Regions from separate parts of the Kluyvera intermedia genome, predicted to be linked through region 1. Evidence: predicted binding sites of a transcription regulator. Region 1 holds the regulator's gene; the other holds the start of a gene.
What was found. The regulator Fur, encoded in region 1, represses iron uptake genes when iron is present. The targets are predictions, from matches to a motif close to ATAATAATGAGAACNACTATCAA.
Positions count from the first base shown of each region.

Region 1 (5,998 bases):
AGCCGTTTTTACCGTTTTAACTTCAGCAACGGGAGCAGCCACTGGCGCAGGCGCCGGTTGTTCTGCTTTGACGACCGGCGCAGCAACCACTGCGGGCTGTGAAGCGGCGGAGAATTTCAGCATACGCCGTAAAATGTCGGACGCGCTCTCGCCAATGTGCAGAGTGTGAGCCGCAATATAGCGATAGAGCTCGTCATCAACTTCGATCGTTTTCATCTTAATCCGGTGCGATAATTTTTCTGAATACAATTCATTGGGATTATAAAGTCAAAACCCAACAGCGGGTAGCGCCAAACCAGGAAGACGGCAAAATTAGGATGAGTTCCCGACTTGCCCCTGAGCGTTAGAATGTCCAACATGATACCCTAACCCGACAACGCGAAAAAAAGAACTTTGCTATGAAATTGAATGTCCGAGCGCAATCTGCACAAAACCTGCACAATAATTCCCCCATTGTTCTCGTTCACGGTCTGTTTGGCAGCCTGGACAATCTTGGGATCCTCGCCCGCGATCTGGTCGTCGACCACGATATTCTCCAGGTTGATATGCGTAACCACGGATTATCTCCGCGTTCTGACGAGATGAACTATCCTGCGATGGCCCAGGATCTCCTTGATACCCTCGACGCAAACAACATTGAGAAGGCAACGGTTATCGGTCACTCAATGGGGGGCAAAGCAGTGATGGCGCTTACGGCACTGGCCCCGGATCGTATTGACCATCTGGTGGCGATTGATATTGCACCGGTGAATTATCACGTCCGTCGCCATGATGAGATTTTTGCCGCAATTAATGCTGTAACCAATGCTGGCGTCGCAACGCGCCAGCAGGCCGCCACGGTGATGCGTGAGTTCTTACACGAAGAAGGCGTGATTCAGTTTCTGCTGAAATCGTTTGTTGACGGCGCATGGCGCTTTAACGTCCCGGTGCTGTGGGAGCAATATACGAATATCGTTGGCTGGGAGACCATTCCAGCCTGGGACCACCCTGCCCTGTTTATTCCCGGCGGTAACTCATCGTATGTCACCGAAGCCTATCGCGACTCGCTGCTGGCGCAATTCCCGCAGGCCAAAGCGCACGTGATTGCCGGCGCGGGTCATTGGGTTCACGCCGAAAAACCGGATGCGGTACTGCGCGCTATTCGTCGCTACCTCGCAGAGTGATTAAAAATGCAACGACTGCGCGCCAGAATAGCCGCGGTCGTTGGCGTGTGGGCCCCACTGATGTATGATTGCGCGCTGTCTGCATCGGGCACTGCCCGGTAGCTTGTTTTCCCCGAAGTCACTCAGAACCATGGCAAAAGAACAAACGGACCGTACGACACTAGATTTGTTCGCAAATGAGCGTCGGCCGGGAAGACCAAAAACCAATCCGCTTTCGCGTGACGAACAGCTCCGCATCAACAAGCGCAATCAGTTAAAACGCGACAAGGTTCGTGGGCTGAAGCGCGTTGAGCTGAAGCTGAACATCGAGGCCGTTGATGCGCTCAACGAGCTGGCGACTGCCCGTGATATGAGCCGTAGCGAACTTATCGAAGAAATGTTGATGAGTCAGCTTGCGCTGCTGCACGGACAGGGGAAAGTCTGAAAATCCCCCCAAAACACACTTTCATGTAGCAGAGTGTGCAGTACGGCACGATTGCTGTTTCCGCACCCTTCTCTGTTCTGCTATGATTGCCCTTATCTGTGGGCAATAAGCCACCACCATATCATTAAGTTTCAAGAGGTTATTTTACTCATGGCAATCGTTGGCATCTTCTTCGGTAGCGATACCGGTAATACCGAAAATATCGCAAAAATGATTCAAAAACAGCTTGGTAAAGATGTCGCTGAAGTTCACGACATTGCCAAGAGCAGCAAAGAAGACCTGGCGGCCTTCGACATCCTGCTGCTGGGTATCCCAACCTGGTACTACGGCGAAGCACAGTGTGACTGGGATGATTTCTTCCCAACGCTGGAAGAAGTTGATTTCAATGGTAAACTGGTTGCACTGTTCGGCTGTGGCGACCAGGAAGACTATGCAGAATATTTCTGCGATGCCCTGGGCACCATTCGCGACATCATTGAACCACGTGGTGCTACCATCGTCGGCCATTGGCCTACCGCGGGTTACCACTTTGAAGCGTCAAAAGGCCTTGCCGATGATGATCACTTTGTGGGCCTGGCCATTGATGAAGATCGCCAGCCAGAACTGACCGCTGAGCGCGTTGAGAAGTGGGTTAAGCAGGTTGCGGAAGAGCTGCACCTGGAAGAAATCAAAAACGCCTAGTCGTAATAATGAGGCCGATAATAAATCGCGCCTCATTAATAGGTAAAAGCAATCAAAATAATAGCTACAATTTTTTAACTTTTTGCCACATACCTGTACAATATCTTCTGATTTAGCGTCGTTTCACCGCTTATTTTGTCGGTGAAGCCTCGTTTTTGAAAGCTTAGCTGGCCCGAGCCTTGCTGTTTTCATTTTGCCAGGGGCATTCTATAATGAGACGCATTAATTCGGGTGCATTCTCTGTGAAACTTTCGCTGATGGAAGTTAATCGTTTAGCAACAGGACAGATTCCGCATGACTGACAATAACACCGCATTAAAGAAGGCTGGCCTGAAAGTCACACTTCCACGGTTGAAGATTCTCGAAGTTCTTCAGGAACCAGATAACCACCATGTCAGCGCGGAAGACTTATACAAACGCCTGATCGACATGGGTGAAGAGATTGGCCTAGCCACGGTTTACCGCGTGCTTAACCAATTTGATGATGCTGGCATCGTTACGCGCCACAATTTTGAAGGCGGTAAATCCGTTTTCGAACTGACCCAGCAGCATCACCACGATCACCTTATCTGCCTCGACTGCGGCAAGGTTATCGAGTTCAGCGACGAATCCATTGAAGCTCGTCAGCGTGAAATCGCCACGAAGCATGGAATTCGCTTAACTAACCACAGTCTTTATCTTTACGGTCACTGCGCTGAAGGCGACTGCCGTGAAGAAGAAAACGCTCACGAAATCATCGAGAAATAATTTCTCCGATCTCGTCAAAAGCCAGCCATTGTGCTGGTTTTTTTTTGCCTGTCATTTGCCTAGCACCATGAAAAAACCGCTGCAAGCAGCGGTTTTTTCAGTTATCAACATTGGGGTTATTTTATTTTTGTGGCGTATTATTGCTGCGAATTTCCTGCCAGATTTTATCGCAACGACTGGCGACCGCCTGGTCATTGCCCGTTTTGCGAGCCAGGATACACTGCTGATAATCCAGCACGCGTACGCTTTCCTGACTGGCAAACTGCTCATGCGTTTTATCCTGGCGCAGCACGTTCAGTACGCTCTGACAGGCTTCAATTTTATCCGGATTCCCCTGCGCGGTGTTAATACAGGCGCTGTAAGCATCCTTCAGCTTGCTATCTTCTTTCGGTGCCGGTGAGGGTGACTGTACGCAAGCGGTCAGACCGGCAGCCATTAAGGCGACAATAATTAATTTTTTCATACGACGAGCCTCTTAGCAGCGACAGAGGTCTCCCCCTGCCGCATCCAGCATCAGAAAATAGTGAACGGTGCGATCATCATGAATTTCACGTCGCGCTCATCCTGGAAGATGTTGCCGTAACCACCGCCCCAGCTTGGGATATCGGAGTGGTTGTCGTATTGCGTGAAGTGCAGCTTGAACAGCGTACCCTTCGCACGACCTTCCTGGACGGTATACATCATGTCGAGGCTATAGGCAGACTCTTTGATAGTATTGTTTTTGTCGTAGTAAGCATCCGGGTTCATCTGCCAGGTTGCTGGTTTCGCATCCCACGCATAGACGTAAGACGCACCGACTGCCCAACCCGGCAGGTTCCAGTTTTTCAGGTCATACATTGAACCGAAGAACACTGCTTTTTCGCCGTTGGCGTTGAAGTCTGAGCGGTTGTCCCACCAGATATCCAGACGACCATTAGACGATGCATAGGTCGGGGTCATACGTTGCAGGAAGTAGCCTTGCTGGCCGTCTGCTTTAACCCACGTCCCTTCCAGGCGGAAATCAAAGACTTCATTGAGCTTATAGCCGAAGGTCAATGCTTGCAGCCATGCGGTACCGTCGTAAATATCGTTCACGCCGCCATCGCTGACTTTGTCACGCGTTCCATAGAACTGGTAGCTGGTGGTCAACGGGCCGCCAGGAAGATCAAATTTGTAGCTACCTTTGGCGAAGTACTGATCGATATAGCCTTCTGCCTGACCAAATGCTGCTTCCAGCACCAGGTCATTTTTGAAATCGTATTTAGCACCGATGGAGTGCAGATAGTCGACCTTGGATTTCTTATCGTTTTGATAGAAGTTATCCATTTCAAGGTGCCACGGCGCCTTGTATTCATTGGTCCACATGTAGGAGAAGCTCAGTGCACCAGAGTCGCCGTAGTCAAAGTTTGCCCCAGCTTCAGCACCCTGATAGGTACCTGGCATAAAGCTCCAGTGTGGCGCCAGCAGCGTCTGACCGGTCGGCTGGATATAACCGGCACGTGCCCAGGTTGGCCCGAGTTTAAATTTAGCGGCCGCTTTATACAGGCTGATACCACTCTTATCACCGCTGTAATCTTCGCTGTAGCCTTTATTCTTTGAGGAGAACGCGATTTCGTTCGGGTGACCACTTTCCGCACTTTCGTTCATTTCAATGGCGGTAAATGCAGCAATATCAATACCGAACATATCGGCAGCATAACCTGACTGGAAGTCGAGATTGGCGTTCCAGGTGGAGTGTGAGAGGTTGGTTTTATATTTATCGTGATCGGTGACATCTTTACGGTCACGTTCACGCTGCCAGTAGTAAATGCCGCCGGTTAATGTGGAGTCGTCAATAAACCCTTCAGCTTTCGCATCCGGAGCGACTGCGAAGCCTGACAGTGCTGTCACACCGGCGATAGCCAGCGCCAGCGTACTACGTTTGCCACTAAACGTACGCATAGTTATATCCTCTTTGACTTTTAAAATGCCGCTGCAAAGCAGAGGCAAAAAATAAAAACTTTAAAAAAAATGAACTTCTTAAAAAAGGTGTTTCGCTACACCGATAGACTATTTTTCGCGACGCGAATTATCAATCCTTTTCCGCAATGAAAGTGCAGGATTATGACAAGGCGCACATATTTGGTTTCAATGTGTAACGGAATGCGTTGTTAACATTTATTGACGTCAACCCGTATGGGGGCTGGACGAAATGTTAATGAGACCGTTTACATCGAGAAAAGATAAAGAAGAGTGTAAAAAATCGAGAATGTCTTAGAGGCAGGAAATTTATATTAATTCGCTACGCGAATCTACGACGGGTCAATTAGCGCCAAAAAAACACCGCCGAAGCGGTGTCTTAAAGTACTTGCAGTCTGTAGGCCTGATAAGCGAAGCGTCATCAGGCAGATTGCCGGATGGCGGCGTTGCCTTATCCGGCCTACAACTACGCAATGATCTAGCCTACCCAGGTATCACGCAGACCAACGGTGCGGTTAAACACCAGCTTATCAGCGGTGCTGTAGCGGCTATCGAGGCAGAAGTAACCCTCACGCTCGAACTGGTACGCTTTACCGGCTTCAGCGGCCTGCAGAGACGGCTCAGCATAGCCCTGCTTGATAACCAGTGATTCTGGGTTCATCACCGTTAGGAAGTCTTCCGCTGCACCTGGATTTGGCACGCTGAACAGGCGATCGTACAGACGGATTTCAATTGGCAGCGCATGTGCCGCGCTTACCCAATGAATCACGCCCTTCACTTTACGGCCGTCAGCCGGATCTTTGCTCAGGGTGTCGGCGTCATAGGTACAGAAGATGGTGGTGATATTGCCTTCGGCATCTTTCTCCACACGCTCTGCTTTCACCACGTAGGCGTTACGCAGACGCACTTCTTTGCCCATCACCAGACGCTTATACTGCTTGTTCGCTTCTTCACGGAAGTCAGCGCGGTCAATCCACAATTCGGCGCTAAACGGCACATCACGGCTGCCCATTTCCGGGTTGCTCGGATGATTAGGCATGGTGAC
Region 1 covers NZ_CP139986.1:3,307,238-3,313,235, forward strand. Annotated here, with positions in the region: gene seqA (replication initiation negative regulator SeqA) at 1-216, opposite strand, end outside; gene ybfF (esterase) at 399-1,163, shown strand; gene ybfE (LexA regulated protein) at 1,294-1,587, shown strand; gene fldA (flavodoxin FldA) at 1,738-2,268, shown strand; gene fur (ferric iron uptake transcriptional regulator) at 2,563-3,015, shown strand; gene U0026_RS16010 (ChiQ/YbfN family lipoprotein) at 3,137-3,478, opposite strand; gene chiP (chitoporin ChiP) at 3,529-4,935, opposite strand; gene glnS (glutamine--tRNA ligase) at 5,432-5,998, opposite strand, start outside.

Region 2 (5,998 bases), 1.8 Mb from region 1:
GAGGGAGTGGACATTCGCTAGTGTAAGCGTATACACAAAAGTACACTCTGGAGGATACAATGGTTTACCAGGCAAATCCGACGCGTTATGAGAACATGACGTTTCAGCGCTGCGGCAACAGCGGCCTCAAGCTCCCGGCTATATCGCTGGGACTATGGCATAACTTTGGTGATGCAACGCTTATTGAAAACAGCCGTCAGCTGCTGCGTCACGCATTCGATCGCGGGATCACGCACTTTGATTTAGCCAACAACTATGGGCCGCCTCCAGGTTCAGCGGAGAGCAACTTTGGCCGCATTTTACGTGAAGATCTCCTTCCTTATCGTGATGAGCTGATTATCTCCAGCAAAGCCGGCTACACCATGTGGGATGGCCCTTATGGCGACTGGGGTTCACGCAAATATCTAATCTCCAGCCTCGACCAAAGCCTGAAACGGATGGGGCTCGAGTATGTCGATATTTTCTATCACCACCGTCCTGACCCGGAAACTCCGCTGCTGGAAACGATGCGTGCCCTGGACCATATCGTACGCCAGGGTAAGGCGCTGTACGTTGGGCTTTCCAACTATCCGGCAGAGCTTGCGCGTCAGGCAATTGGCATTCTGAACGATCTTGGTACGCCATGCCTTATCCACCAGCCAAAATATTCGATGCTGGAACGCGGCGCAGAGAACGGGCTACTGGATGTGTTGGCACAAGAAGGCGTGGGCTGTATTGCTTTCTCACCGTTGGCCGGTGGACAACTAACCGACCGGTATCTGCACGGTATTCCGGCAGATTCACGCGCGGCCAGCGGCAGTGTATTCCTTAAGCCCGAGCAACTGACTGACGGTAAGATTGAGGCCGTAAGGCAGCTCAATACGATGGCAGAAAAACGGGGTCAGAAGCTGTCGCAAATGGCGCTGGCATGGGTGTTGCGCCAGCAGGCGATCACTTCCGTACTGATTGGCGCGAGTAAGATTGCCCAACTGGATGACGCGGTAGGAATGCTGGCGAACAGGCATTTTAGCGCGCAGGAATGCGCTGAAATAGACGCCATCTTACGCAGTATAAAATAACGACGACTTTAGCAAAAAATGCTCTCTCCTGGCGGTTTAAGAGTTAACCCAATAATTCCGATGTTTAACAAATTGTAATATTGAGTTAACAGGCCTGATCGGCCACGATCGTATAGGAGAGAAGTATGTTCAGGTCACTGATTCTGGCAGCAGTATTGATGGCATCAGCCCCGATGTTCGCCAATGCTGGCGAAATCACCCTGCTGCCATCCATAAAATTACAAATTGGCGATCGCGATAATTACGGCAACTACTGGGACGGTGGTCGCTGGCGCGATCGGGACTACTGGCACAAACACCGGAAACGTCACGACAACGGCTGGCATCGCGGCTGGAATAAGCATAATGCTTATGAACGTGGCTACCGTGATGGCTGGGGTGACCGTGATGATCATCGCGGTCGTGGACGCGACCACGGACGCGGTCATGGTCATGGGCACCGCCATTAATCCCTTATCTGGGTGCCGAGCCCTCCCGGAGTCGGCGTGAACGCCTCGTCCGGGCTACATACGTGCACAATCGTAGATACTGTGGGCATTGACAACATGTAGGCCTGATGAGGCAAAGCCGCCATCAGGCCTACACCCACACGAACGCAGTGCCGCTGGGTTTAGCATATGACCTTCCAGGTGCCGACTATCCAAACAGCGTCCCCACCAGCAGCCATCCATTCAGCGTTACGACTATTGCCACAATCGCCCAACCGATGTATTTGACCCAGCGCTTATTCACCAATTCCCCCATCAGCTTGCTATCGCTTGTGAAAATCAGCAGCGGTACCAGCGCCAGAGCAATACCAAAGCTCAACAGCACCTGGCTCATCACCAGAATACGCGTCGGATCTAAACCCATCAAAATCACCACAAATGACGGTAACATCGTAATGGCACGGCGGAACCATAATGGGATATGGAAGCGAATAAAGCCCTGCATCACCACCTGCCCCGCCAGCGTACCGACGACCGTGGAAGAGAGCCCAGCGGCAATCAGGCTAAGACCGAAGATCGTCGCCGCAGCATGACTCAGCAGGGGTTCCAGCGTCAGATATGCCTGATCCAAATCAGCAATCCCGGTGTGTCCGTGGGCGTGGAACGCCGCCGCAGCGGTGGCCATCATCGCCAGATTCACAAAACCCGCAATGGTCATGGCGATTGCCACATCCCAGCGTGTCGCGTTATAGCGCTCTTTAGCGCTACCGCCGTGCAGATTCTGGGTCAACGAAGAGTGTAAATAGATAACATGCGGCATGATGGTTGCCCCCAACACGCCAGCCGCCAGGAAAACGGCTTCAGAATTCGGCAATGACGGTAAAATCATCCCTTTCGCCAGGGGGGCCAACGCGGGCTGCGAGAAAATCAGTTCGACAATATAAGCCGCCGCAACAAATAGCAGCAAACCGCCAATCACTTTCTCTAAAGGTTTTTGCCCACGGCGTTGCAGCATCAGGATCAAGAAGGTTGCAATCCCCGTCAGCACCGCCCCTTGCAGCAGCGAGATACCAAAGATGAGCTTAAAGCCGATCGCCGCCCCAATAAACTCAGCAAGATCCGTCGCCATGGCGATGATTTCAGCCTGTACCCAGTAGAACCAGACCAGCGGGCGTGGATAGTGGTCGCGGATTTGCTCGGCGAGGTTTTTCCCCGTCGCAATCCCCAGCTTGGCTGACAGCACCTGAATCAGCATCGCCATCAGGTTAGCCCAGACGACCACCCATAAGAGCTGGTAACCGAAACTCGCACCCGCCTGAATATTGGTGGCAAAGTTACCCGGGTCGATATAGCCGATTGCGGCAATAAATGCCGGCCCCATCAGCGCCAACCGCATACGGCGCGCTGCCCGATTAGTACTATTTTCAACGCGACTGTTGGTCATTCTCTGCCTCAAAAAACATAGCCTTTGCTATGTTTCATGCTAACAAAATGAGAATGATTATCAAGTTCATTTGTGAGAGATGATAATGATTACTCTGATAGCCGGAACCGATAGCCAGACTGGAGGTTGGGGAGGTTTGGTATACGCTTAAGGAGAGAGTAGTACAAGTTAGAAACTTTTCATACATTTACTTAACATCACAAAAATGTATCTTTGATCACTAATTTAGAGTTTGCTCACAGGTTCTGAATATAGTGAGAGACAGATCTCGTTTTATTTAACCATGTTACATAGAATGTGCACGAAAACTTAACCCGCCTCATGTTTGGAGCAAATATGGATCGCGTATTCCATTTTATTCTCGCGCTCGTAGTGGTTGGTATTCTGGCTCTGCTGGTCAGTACCAACCGTAAAGAGATTCGCATTCGTTATGTTGTTCAATTGCTTGTCATTGAAGTACTGCTGGCATGGTTCTTCCTGAACTCCGATGTTGGTCTGGGTTTCGTAAGAGGCTTTTCCGAGATGTTCGAAAAACTTCTCGGCTTTGCTAATGAAGGGACCAACTTCGTCTTTGGCAGCATGAACGATAAAGGCCTGGCATTCTTCTTCCTGAAAGTCCTGTGCCCTATCGTCTTCATCTCCGCCTTGATCGGTATTCTTCAGCACATCCGTATCCTACCAATCATCATCCGTGCGATTGGTACCGTGCTGTCAAAAATCAACGGCATGGGTAAACTGGAATCTTTCAACGCCGTCAGCTCCCTGATTCTGGGTCAGTCTGAAAACTTCATCGCCTACAAAGATATCCTCGGCAAAATGTCCCGTAACCGCATGTACACCATGGCGGCCACGGCGATGTCTACCGTTTCGATGTCGATTGTTGGCGCGTACATGACCATGCTGGAGCCGAAATATGTTGTTGCGGCGCTGGTTCTGAACATGTTCAGCACCTTTATCGTTCTGTCGCTCATCAACCCGTACCGCGTTGATGCCAGCGAAGAGAACATCCAGATGTCTAACCTGCACGAAGGCCAGAGCTTCTTTGAAATGCTGGGCGAGTACATTCTGGCAGGTTTCAAAGTCGCGATTATCGTTGCTGCGATGCTGATCGGCTTCATCGCCCTGATCGCCGCACTGAACGCCCTGTTTGCTACCGTAACCGGTTGGTTTGGTTACAGCATCTCCTTCCAGGGGATTCTGGGCTACATCTTCTATCCTGTCGCATGGATTATGGGTGTACCTTCTGGCGAAGCGTTGCAGGTTGGTAGCATTATGGCAACTAAGCTGGTATCCAACGAATTCGTTGCGATGATGGATCTGCAGAAAGTTGCCGCCGATCTTTCTCCTCGCGCAGTCGGCATCATTTCCGTATTCCTGGTCTCCTTCGCAAACTTCTCTTCAATCGGTATTATCGCTGGTGCGATTAAAGGCCTGAATGAAGTGCAAGGTAACGTGGTTTCTCGCTTCGGCCTGAAACTGGTTTACGGTTCAACGCTGGTCAGCGTACTGTCCGCATCTATCGCCGCGCTGGTTCTGTAATTCCCCCGCGTTAAAAAGGGCCCGTAACTTCGGTTACGGGCCCTTTTCTTTAGTCTTCAATCCGGTTAGCTATCTCACAAAGCGGTCGTGGTTTATCAATCAGATAACCCTGCATATAGTGCACGCCTAACTGTGAGAGGAGCGTTTGTTGCTCGAGGGTTTCCACATACTCCGCAACAACTTCCAGGTTCTGAACTTTCGCCAGTTCACATATCGAACGGATAATCATCGCATCCATCGGATCGGTCAGCACATCACGAACAAAGCTACCATCAATCTTGATAATGTCGGCTTCAAGGCGTTTTAGCCGTTCATAGTTGGCATAACCGGTGCCGAAGTCATCAATCGCAATCTGACAGCCAAAATTGCGCAATTGATGAAGATTATTGATACTGACGTCCGAGTTAGAAAACGCTTGCTCCTCTGTTATCTCAAAAATAATGCGTTTAACATTGACCTGATATTGACGGAATAGCGCAATAATCTCTTTAGCGCTTTCGGTTTGCATCAGAGTATACGGCATTAAATTGACTGAAAAACGCTGGCCTGGGAAGGCCTCAAGAGAACGAAATAAGCACTTGAGCACCTGCATATCAAAGCGTTTAGAGAGGTTAAACTGAGTCAATATGGGGATAAATTTATCCGGCATTACCATGCCATTTGCATCAACCAGCCGACTCAGGATTTCGTAATATCCCTCCCCAGTCGGTTTTCTGATGGGCTGGGCATAGAGGACAAAGCCGCCCTGATCCAGCGCCTTTTTAATACGGTTCAACAATAAAACCCGTTCACTGGTCTGATCAAACGCTTCAACCTGACCATTGTCCAGCTTGAGGATTTGCCCCCCTTCTCCAGCTTGCTCCGCCAACCAGCTCAACTGGCCCAGCGTGTGGTACAAATTGTCGTCCTGAGCACATATCTGCCCCCAGGAGATGCCGTATTCCAGATTCAAAAGCGTGTTGTTCCAGCGAATCCCCTGCAGACGCAGGAAGGCGATCAGGTGCGTCAACCGCGCTTCGGTATCTGGCCCCTTAAGCACCAGCAGCAATTCATTGCCCGGCAACTGGAATAGTTTTTCATCCTTACCAAGCTCAGGCTGCAGAACCAAAGTGATGCTGCGCTTACACTGAATCCGCATCATCATGCCGTAATGGCGGCTGAGGAAGTCCAGATTTTCAATATGCAGACAACACACGCTGGCAGAACGCAGATTCAGCAGGTACGCCTCTAGCGCCCGCAGATTGGGCAACCCAGTCAACGGGTCCTGCATCGCCTGCTCCTGCCACTTCTGTTTCAGACGTCGGCTACGGTGATAAATTTGCAGCATATAAAATAGGCATACGGTGAAAGAAATCAGTACCGATAGGATAAAAGAGAGCGAGTATTGCGTCTGGACACCATGCAGGAAGTTTTTGTTATACATCACCAGCACAAAGGAGGTTAGCGTCCAGGAGAGGATGACTATAGGGTAAGTTAATTGGCTGATACCAAACGAGAAAATGATAAATACCACGGAAACCAGATACCCC
Region 2 covers NZ_CP139986.1:1,487,492-1,493,489, reverse strand. Annotated here, with positions in the region: gene mgrA (L-glyceraldehyde 3-phosphate reductase) at 60-1,058, shown strand; gene U0026_RS07220 (DUF2502 domain-containing protein) at 1,184-1,507, shown strand; gene U0026_RS07215 (Nramp family divalent metal transporter) at 1,695-2,930, opposite strand; gene U0026_RS07210 (NupC/NupG family nucleoside CNT transporter) at 3,267-4,469, shown strand; gene U0026_RS07205 (sensor domain-containing phosphodiesterase) at 4,519-5,998, opposite strand, start outside.
Region 2: U0026_RS07215 (Nramp family divalent metal transporter) is a predicted target of Fur. The motif match lies at 2,972-2,994, and genes of this name have one in related genera.